DNA from 4 places in the Streptacidiphilus sp. MAP5-3 genome. Region 1 is predicted to be linked to each of the others. Evidence: predicted binding sites of a transcription regulator. Region 1 holds the regulator's gene; each other region holds the start of a gene.
The links. The regulator HspR, encoded in region 1, represses chaperone genes until heat shock. The targets are predictions, from matches to a motif close to TTGAGNNNNNNNNNCTCAA.
Positions count from the first base shown of each region.

Region 1 (2,201 bases):
GACCGCATGTGGAGCTGGGTCCTCGTGGTGTGCTGGTAGATCATCCGGAAGCGCACGCCACGTCGCGCGATGTTGAGGTCGAAGGGCAGGGACTGGAGCTGTGCGGTGCTGCGCTTGCCGCCGGGCTGGACGGTCATGAGGTCACGGGTGCACTTGGTGGCGGCATTGTTGATCAGCAGCTGGACCTCCGCGGGGTCCGAGATGATCTCCAGACCACCGCTCACCGGTCCCGAGATGGTCCGACCGAGGTAGGCCGGCATGAGCTGCAGCAGTTGCTCCCGGGTGCCCTCCGCGGCGGTCCGGTAGGCCCGGATCGCCTCCTCGTAGGGTTCCGCGAGCTTCGCGGCCGCCAGCTCCGGGTTGATCGGCCGTAGCCGTTGGTCGCTGGGGGAGATCGGCTGCAGCAGGAAGTGGGCCACGAGCTCGTCGCGCGCCTGCTCCAGGACATCCTTGTCGAGGCCGGTCGCCGCGGCGGCGTTGTCCCAGACGAACTCTCCGTCCATCAGGGCGCGCCGGTAGATCGCGACTGCCTCCGCGCTCAGAGCGTCGGGGAGCTCCGGGCTGCTCATCGAAGCTATGCCCACTTCATCCCGTTTCATCCTGTGGCCATTTCAGGTCTGGTCATTTGTTGCCACTATCGAATACTGACTGGTGCCAAATGCGTACCCCATTGTGGTGGATGGCCGCCCTCCGGTCGGCGGTCATCCATGGGATCGATCTTGTCCATCTGGTCGGGACGATCCCCGAGAGAGAGGAAATACTCCATGCGCGCGTCGCACCGTACGTTTTGGAGGGCCGCTCTCGCTGGAAGCGTTGCCATCGCGGCACTGATCATCGGCTCCGGCGCGGCGTCCGCTGACACGACTTGGGGCGGTAGTCAACCGTCCGCCGTTGTCGCACAGCAGTAAGAGGCTCCCCGGCCGATCCTCCTCGGCGACCGGGGTAAGCGACAACTGAGGGGCCGTGCCTCCCCGGACACGGCCCCTCAGTTGACGCATTTCTCGTGACATGTCCGCGTCAGCGGGTGTTCCCCTCGCCGCGGGGCTTGGGACGCCAGACGACGAGCGCCGAGCTCTGCTGGTACGGCACCAGGTCGCGGCGGTACGACGCGTGGACCGCCGCGGCTGCGGCCTCCGCCGCGCCCTGGAGTTCGGCGACGCGGGCCTGGAGCGCGGCGACCTGGTTCTCCAGCTCGATGATGCGCTTGATACCCGCGAGGTTGATGCCCTCCTCCTGGGAGAGCCGCTGGACCTCGCGGAGCTGCTCGATGTCGCGGGACGAGTAGCGCCGGCCGCGTCCGGCCGTGCGGTCGGGGGAGACCAGGCCGAGCCGGTCGTACTGACGCAGCGTCTGCGGGTGCAGACCGCTCAGCTCCGCCGCGACCGAGATGACGTAGACGGGGGTGTACTCCGTCAGTTGGTACGCCACCCGCGGGCCGCGTGCCGCTCCGCCGCCGACCGGGTTGGAGCCGACCGGGTTGCCGCCGACCGGGTTTCCTGGAGCCCCCATGCCGGGGCCTCCCACGCCGGGGGTTCCGCCGTCGTTGGTGCCGGGCATCTCACGCCTCCTCGGCTGCCTTGAACAGCGCCGCCCGCGGGTCGTCCGCGGCCGTCGCCTCGCGGTACTTCTCCAGTGCCGCCCTGGCCTCGCCCTCCATCTCCGGAGGGACCGCGACCTCGACGGTGACCAGCAGGTCGCCGCGGGTGCCGTCCTTGCGGACCGCGCCCTTGCCTCGGGCCCGCATGGTGCGGCCGTTGGCGGTGCCCGCCGGGATCTTCATGGTGACCGCCGGACCGCCGAGGGTCGGCACCCGGATCGTGCCACCCAGCGCCGCCTCAGGGAAGGAGACCGGCACGCTCACCGTCAGATTGTCGCCGCGTCGGCCGAAGACCGGGTGCGGGGTGACGTGGACCGTCACGTACAGGTCGCCCGCCGGGCCGCCGCGCTCGCCCTGGGCGCCCTTGCCCTTGAGCCGGATCCGCTGCTCCTCGCCGACCCCGGCCGGGATCCGCACCTGCATGGTCCGGGCCGACGTCGCGCGACCGCTGCCGTGGCAGACCTCGCACGGGTCGTCGACCAGCAGGCCGCGGCCCTTGCAGTCGCGGCAGGGCTCGCTCAGCGCGAAGCTGCCCTGGCCCCGGCTGATGTGGCCGGTGCCGACGCAGGTCGGGCAGACCCGAGGGGTGGTGCCGGCCTTGGCT
Region 1 covers NZ_JBGCCL010000023.1:111,079-113,279, forward strand. The annotation lists gene ABH928_RS27560 (LuxR C-terminal-related transcriptional regulator) at 1-569, opposite strand, end outside; gene ABH928_RS27565 (heat shock protein transcriptional repressor HspR) at 1,018-1,509, opposite strand; gene dnaJ (molecular chaperone DnaJ) at 1,559-2,201, opposite strand, start outside.

Region 2 (2,201 bases), on a different contig from region 1:
GGCCGATCGCTTCCAGCTTGGCGCGGCCGTCGCCGGGGGCGGGGGCCAGCACGGCCAGCGCGTGGTCCAGGTAGTCGATCGCGCGCGGGCCGAGGACCTGGCCCCGCTGGGCGGCCAGGTCGAGCATCCAGGGGTGCCGCAGGTAGACGGCCTTGGACTGGACGGCGAGTCCGCTGAGGTCGTCGATCCAGTCGCCGGTGGGCGCTGCGGAGAGGTCGATCTCGCCAGCCACCGTGTCGGCCATCAGGTCGAGCAGGTCGTCGCGGCTCGCGACGTAGCGGTAGAGCGACGCCGGGCCGGTGCCCAGGAGGTGGGCGATGGCCCGCATCGAGACGGCGGCGAGGCCCTCGGCGTCGGCCAACTCCACGGCCGCGGCGGTGATCTGGGGACGGCTGCGCTCGGGCGCGGGGCCGCGGGCGCCGCGTTCGGGGCGTTGCCAGACGGCAGGGCGTGCGGGGTGTGCGGGCTTGTCTGACATCGGGTTGTCCTCCTCCACGCCACCAGGGCTCCATGCGAACGCACTGAACGCACTGAACACACTGACGCAGTGCAGTCTATTACTGCGAATAGCGATCGCAGATTCACGCTGGGCGCGTCGTTTGCGGACGGATGGAAGCATGGGCGCTGACGTCCGGTCGGCACGGACGCCGGTCGGAACTCCGACCGGGACGCCGATCTGAGGACCAGTGAGGGGAAACGCACCATGAAGTTCCTGATGCGCGAGCGGATCTTCGGCTTCGGCGACGACCACTGGATCACCACCGAGCACGGCGAGAAGGCCTACCTCGTCGACGGCAAGGCGCTCCGCGTCCGCGAGACCTTCGAGCTGAAGGACCATCACACGGGCGAGGTGGTGGCCGTGATCAAGAAGAAGATGCTCTCGGTCCGCGACGCGATGGTCGTCGAGCAGCACCACGGCGGAAAGCTCGCCACGGTGAAGAAGAAGCTGCTCACCGTCTTCCACGACAAGTACCTCGCCGAGCTGGACGGCTCGGTCGGCGGCGGCGAGATCGAGATCGTCGGCAACTTCACCGACCACGAGTTCCGTCTGGAGCAGGACGGCCGCCGGGTCGCGGTCGTCAGCAAGAGCTGGTTCAGCGTCCGCGACCACTACGCGATCGACGTCGCCGACGGCGAGGACGTCCCGCTGCTGCTCAGCATCGCCGTCTGCGTCGAGCACCTGGACGCCGAAGAGCACCACTGAGGGGCGGGGTTCACACCCCTGGCCTCGGCTGACAGCACTGCCTTCCATAACCTTGAGTGGAATAGACTCAACTTATGTCATGCTGGATACGGCAGACATCGGCGCGGGTCGGAGGAGGACCGAACACACGTGGACGCCAGCAAGCTCACCACCAAGGCCCAGGAGGCACTCTCCGCGGCGATCCGGCAGGCGTCGGGCGCGGGCAACCCGGACGTGATGCCCGTCCACGTCCTGCTGGCCCTGCTGGAGCAGCCCGAGGGGATCGCCCGCCCGCTGCTGGAGGCCGTCGGGGCCGACCCGGTGCGGCTGCGCGCCGCGACGGAGCGGCTCGTGCAGGCGCTGCCCAGCGCCCAGGGGTCGACGGTCGCCGCGCCGCAGCTCGGTCGGCCGACGGTCGCGGTGCTCAACGAGGCCGCGGCCCGCGCCGCCGAGCTGGACGACCAGTACGTCTCGACCGAGCACCTGATGGTCGGCCTCGCCGCCGAGGGCGGCCCGGCCGCCGACGCGCTCAAGGCCGAGGGCGCCACCGCCAAGGCGCTGCTGGACGCGTTCAAGGAGGTCCGCGGCAGCGCCAGGGTCACCTCCGCGGACCCGGAGGGCAGCTACAAGGCACTGGAGAAGTACGGCACCGACCTCACCCAGGCCGCCCGCGACGGCAAGCTGGACCCGGTCATCGGCCGGGACCAGGAGATCCGCCGCGTGGTCCAGGTGCTGTCCCGCCGGACCAAGAACAACCCGGTGCTGATCGGCGAGCCCGGCGTCGGCAAGACCGCCGTCGTCGAGGGGCTGGCCCAGCGCATCGTCGCGGGCGACGTGCCCGAGTCGCTGCGCGGCAAGCGCCTGGTCGCGCTCGACCTGGGCGCGATGGTGGCCGGTGCCAAGTACCGCGGTGAGTTCGAGGAGCGACTCAAGGCCGTCCTGAGCGACATCAAGGCCAGCGAGGGCCAGGTCATCACCTTCATCGACGAGCTGCACACGCTCGTCGGCGCGGGTGCGG
Region 2 covers NZ_JBGCCL010000032.1:22,232-24,432, forward strand. The annotation lists gene ABH928_RS31245 (TetR/AcrR family transcriptional regulator) at 1-478, opposite strand, end outside; gene ABH928_RS31250 (LURP-one-related/scramblase family protein) at 704-1,204, shown strand; gene clpB (ATP-dependent chaperone ClpB) at 1,334-2,201, shown strand, end outside.
Region 2: clpB (ATP-dependent chaperone ClpB) is a predicted target of HspR. The motif match lies at 1,257-1,275, and genes of this name have one in related genera.

Region 3 (2,201 bases), on a different contig from region 1:
GGGGCCTTGGCGTAGGCGTGGTCGCGCAGGCCCATGATCAGCAGCTTGGGCGACAGCGGCTTGCCGGTGTTCCAGGCCGGGCACTGCGACTGGCAGCGACCGCACTCGGTGCAGGTGGAGAAGTCGAGGATGCCCTTCCAGGAGAACTCCTCGACCTGGGAGACACCGAAGACGGCGTCGTCGGCCGGGTCCTCGAAGTCGATCGGCTGGCCGTTGCTGTGCATCGGCAGCAGCGCGCCGAGCGCGACCTCGCCCTTGGCGTTGCGCTTGAACCAGATGTTCGGGAAGCCGAGGAACCGGTGCCAGGCGACACCCATGTCGGTGCGCAGCGAGACCGTGATCATCCAGATGAATGAGACGGCGATCTTGATCGCCGCGACCAGGTAGACCAGGTTCTTCACGGTGTCGAGCGACAGCCCGCGGAAGGCGACCGTCAGCGGGTAGGAGAAGAGGAAGTTGACCTCGTAGTGGTTCACCCCGCGCAGCACGCCCTCAAGACCGCGCAGGGTCATGATGGCGAGGCCGATGATCAGGATCACGGCCTCGATGAAGTAGGCGAAGCCGATGTTCGAGCCGGCGAAGCGCGACTTGCGGCCGGGCTTGTCCGGGCGGCTCAGCTGCCGGATCACGATCAGCACCAGGATGCCGAGTGTGGTCAGCACGCCGATGAGCTCCGTGAAGACCTCGAACGGTGCCCACTTGCCGATGATCGGCAAGGTGAAGTCGGCGTCGAAGACCTGACCGAAGGCGTTCACCAGGGTGAGCACCAGGGTGTAGAAGCCGACGGCGACGAACCAGTGCGCGACACCGACGATGCCCCACTTGTTCATCCGGGTGTGGCCGAGGAACTCCCGGACGACGGTGACCGTCCGGTCCTTCCAGCCGTTGGTGCGCAGGCCGGCGGGCACGTTCTGGCCGAGCCGGACGAAGCCGTAGATCTGGAGGATCGCGCGCACGAAGAGCGCGACGCCGACCACGGCCAGGACCAGCGACACGATGATCGCGGCGATTTGCATGGGGGCTCCTCTAGCACCTACGGAGCTACGGACTCTGCTGCTGGACTGGGGTGTACTCAGCAGTAACTTATCGCAGTTCATGCCGAGCGTAGCGATTCCCGTACCCAAACCACAGCGGAAGCAGAGGTGACATGCGTCATCCGGGGGGCTGCGGCGTCAAGGCGACATAAAGTTGAGCCGATGTCGCTCAGCTCTGTTGACGAAGGCGATCCGATGCGGCACTGTTGAGTCTGTTCAGCTCAACTTCCTCTCTGGGAGGGTTTCACGATGGCTCGTGCGGTCGGAATCGACCTCGGTACGACGAACTCTGTCGTCAGCGTCCTCGAAGGCGGTGAGCCCACCGTCATCACCAACGCCGAGGGCGCCCGGACCACACCGTCCGTCGTCGCCTTCGCGAAGAACGGCGAGGTGCTGGTCGGCGAGGTCGCCAAGCGTCAGGCGGTCACCAACGTGGACCGGACCATCCGGTCCGTGAAGCGCCACATGGGGACCGACTGGAAGATCAACCTCGACGGCAAGGACTTCAACCCGCAGCAGATCTCTGCGTTCATCCTGCAGAAGCTGAAGCGGGACGCGGAGTCCTACCTGGGCGAGAAGGTCGCCGACGCGGTGATCACGGTCCCCGCCTACTTCAACGACTCCGAGCGTCAGGCGACGAAGGAGGCCGGTGAGATCGCGGGCCTCAACGTCCTGCGCATCGTCAACGAGCCGACCGCCGCCGCCCTGGCCTACGGTCTCGACAAGGACGACCAGACCATTCTGGTCTTCGACCTCGGTGGCGGCACCTTCGACGTCTCGCTGCTGGAGATCGGCGACGGCGTCGTCGAGGTGAAGGCCACCAACGGTGACAACCACCTCGGTGGTGACGACTGGGACCAGCGCGTCGTCGACCACCTGGTCAAGCAGTTCCAGAACGGCCACGGCGTCGACCTGTCCAAGGACAAGATGGCGCTGCAGCGTCTGCGCGAGGCGGCCGAGAAGGCCAAGATCGAGCTGTCCTCGGCTGCCGAGACGACGATCAACCTGCCCTACATCACGGCGTCCGCCGAGGGCCCGCTGCACCTGGACGAGAAGCTCACCCGCTCCCAGTTCCAGCAGCTGACCGCGGACCTGCTCGAGCGCTGCAAGAACCCGTTCCACAACGTCATCAAGGACGCCGGCATCCAGCTGTCCGAGATCGACCAC
Region 3 covers NZ_JBGCCL010000044.1:1,746-3,946, reverse strand. The annotation lists gene ABH928_RS34625 ((Fe-S)-binding protein) at 1-1,016, opposite strand, end outside; gene dnaK (molecular chaperone DnaK) at 1,284-2,201, shown strand, end outside.
Region 3: dnaK (molecular chaperone DnaK) is a predicted target of HspR. The motif match lies at 1,241-1,259, and genes of this name have one in related genera.

Region 4 (2,201 bases), on a different contig from region 1:
TTCGATGACTTCGATTCGGGCAAATCGGGCGCGAAGACGTGCTTCGAAGGGGCGCGAATGTGCCGCGCTCCACACCGCGAGCACACCTTCATCAGCAAGTGTTTGCTCAAGGAGGTCCAGGCCGGCCTCGCTGTAGAGGGAGTCGTTGGATTCGGTGACGGTCCAGTCGGGACCGTTGTCGATGTCGAGGCAGAGCGCGTCGTACCGGTGCTCGGTGGTGCGCAGGTGGTCCAGCAGGTCGGCGTTGACGATCTCGATACGCGGATCGGTGTGACCTGTTCCGGCGAACGGCGCCAGCGGGGCGTCACCCTGCGTGTGCCAGTCGATGATCGCCCTCTCCCGCTCCACCACGGTGATCCGGCCCGGGCGCTTGTCCTGCGCGGCCTCGGCGAGCGAGAAGCCGACGCCCAGTCCGCCGATCAGCACGTGTGCCCCGCGTGGGGAATCCAGGGCGTCCAGGGCGGCGCTGATGAGGAGGCGCTCGGAGCGCCCGTCGGAGGTGTCCATCAGGAAGGTGCCGTTGGCGATGATCTCGAAATGCGCGCCGCGGCGGCGCAGGGCGACCTCGCCGAACGGGCCCTCGCGGCGGTCGAGCAGTTCCGGCGTTTCGTCGGCGCCGGCGTGCTCGGGGTGCGCGGCGTCGTGGTGATGCGTGGACATGGGTCCTATCGTGCCCGATACGCCTGATCGCTCAGAGCGAACATGCGCCGGGGAACAATAGTGGGGTCATGAACCTTTAGTGCAGGTAACTCAACTTGCATGACCGTGGAGAGATCATGGCTTCGACTTCAGGAACGCTCACCCTGCCGGTGCTGCCGCTCGACGACGATGCGGTCCTCCCTGGCATGGTCGTCCCGCTCGACCTGTCCGACCAGGATGTCCGTGCCGCCGTGGAGGCCGCGCAGGCGGCGGTCCGGGAGACCGGTGCGCACGCGCCGGGAATCCGTACGGTGGCGGGCGCCCGCAAGGCGCGGGTGCTGCTGGTGCCGCGCGTCGACGGCGCCTACGGCGCGATCGGCACGCTGGCGACGGTGGAGCAGGTCGGCCGCCTGGCCGACGGCGACCCGGCCGCGCTCGTCCGCGGTGTGCGCCGGGTCCGCATCGGCACGGGCACGACGGGCCCGGGCGCCGCCCTCTGGGTGGAGGCGGTGCCGGCCGACGAGACCGAGGTCCCGTCGCCGCTGCCGGGCGCGATCGCGGAGACCGTCAAGGAGTACAAGGCGCTGACCACGACGTGGTTGCAGAAGCGCGGCGCGTGGCAGGTCGTGGACCGGTTCGCGCAGATCGAGGGCGTCTCCGAGCTGGCCGACAACATCGGCTACGCGCCCTTCGTCACCACCGAGCAGAAGCTGCGCGTCCTGGAGGAGCTGGACCCGGTGGCCCGGCTCGGCTACGCGCTGCAGTTGCTCAAGGACCACCTCGCCGAGGCGGAGGTCCAGGAGACCATCAGCAAGGACGTCCAGGAGGGCATGGAGAGGCAGCAGAAGGAGTTCCTGCTCCGCCGCCAGCTGGAGGCCGTCCGCAAGGAGCTCTCCGACCTCAACGGCGAGCCGGACTCCGAGGAGGAGGACTACCGCGCCCGCGTGCAGGCCGCCGACCTGCCCGAGAAGGTCCGTGAGGCCGCGCTCAAGGAGGTCGAGAAGCTGGAGCGTTCCAGCGACGCCTCGCCCGAGGGCAGCTGGATCCGCACCTGGCTGGACACCGTCCTTGAGCTGCCCTGGAACGACCGCACCGAGGACGCCTACGACATCGCCGGAGCGCGTGCCGTGCTGGACGCGGACCACTTCGGCCTCGACGACGTCAAGGAGCGGATCGTCGAGTACCTGGCCGTGCGCAAGCGGCGCTCGGACCGTGGGCTCGGCCTGGTCGGCGGGCGTCGCGGGGGAGCGGTGCTGGCGCTGGTCGGCCCGCCCGGTGTGGGCAAGACCTCGCTGGGCGAGTCCGTGGCGCGGGCGATGGGACGCGAGTTCGTCCGGGTCGCGCTCGGCGGTGTCCGTGACGAGGCGGAGATCCGCGGCCACCGGCGTACCTACGTCGGCGCGCTGCCGGGCCGCATCGTGCGGGCGATCAAGGAGGCCGGGTCGATGAACCCGGTGGTGCTGCTGGACGAGATCGACAAGGTCGGCTCGGACTACCGGGGCGACCCGGCGGCGGCGCTGCTCGAGGTCCTGGACCCGGCGCAGAACCACACCTTCCGCGAC
Region 4 covers NZ_JBGCCL010000001.1:286,676-288,876, reverse strand. The annotation lists gene ABH928_RS01270 (spermidine synthase) at 1-660, opposite strand, end outside; gene lon (endopeptidase La) at 777-2,201, shown strand, end outside.
Region 4: lon (endopeptidase La) is a predicted target of HspR. The motif match lies at 736-754, and genes of this name have one in related genera.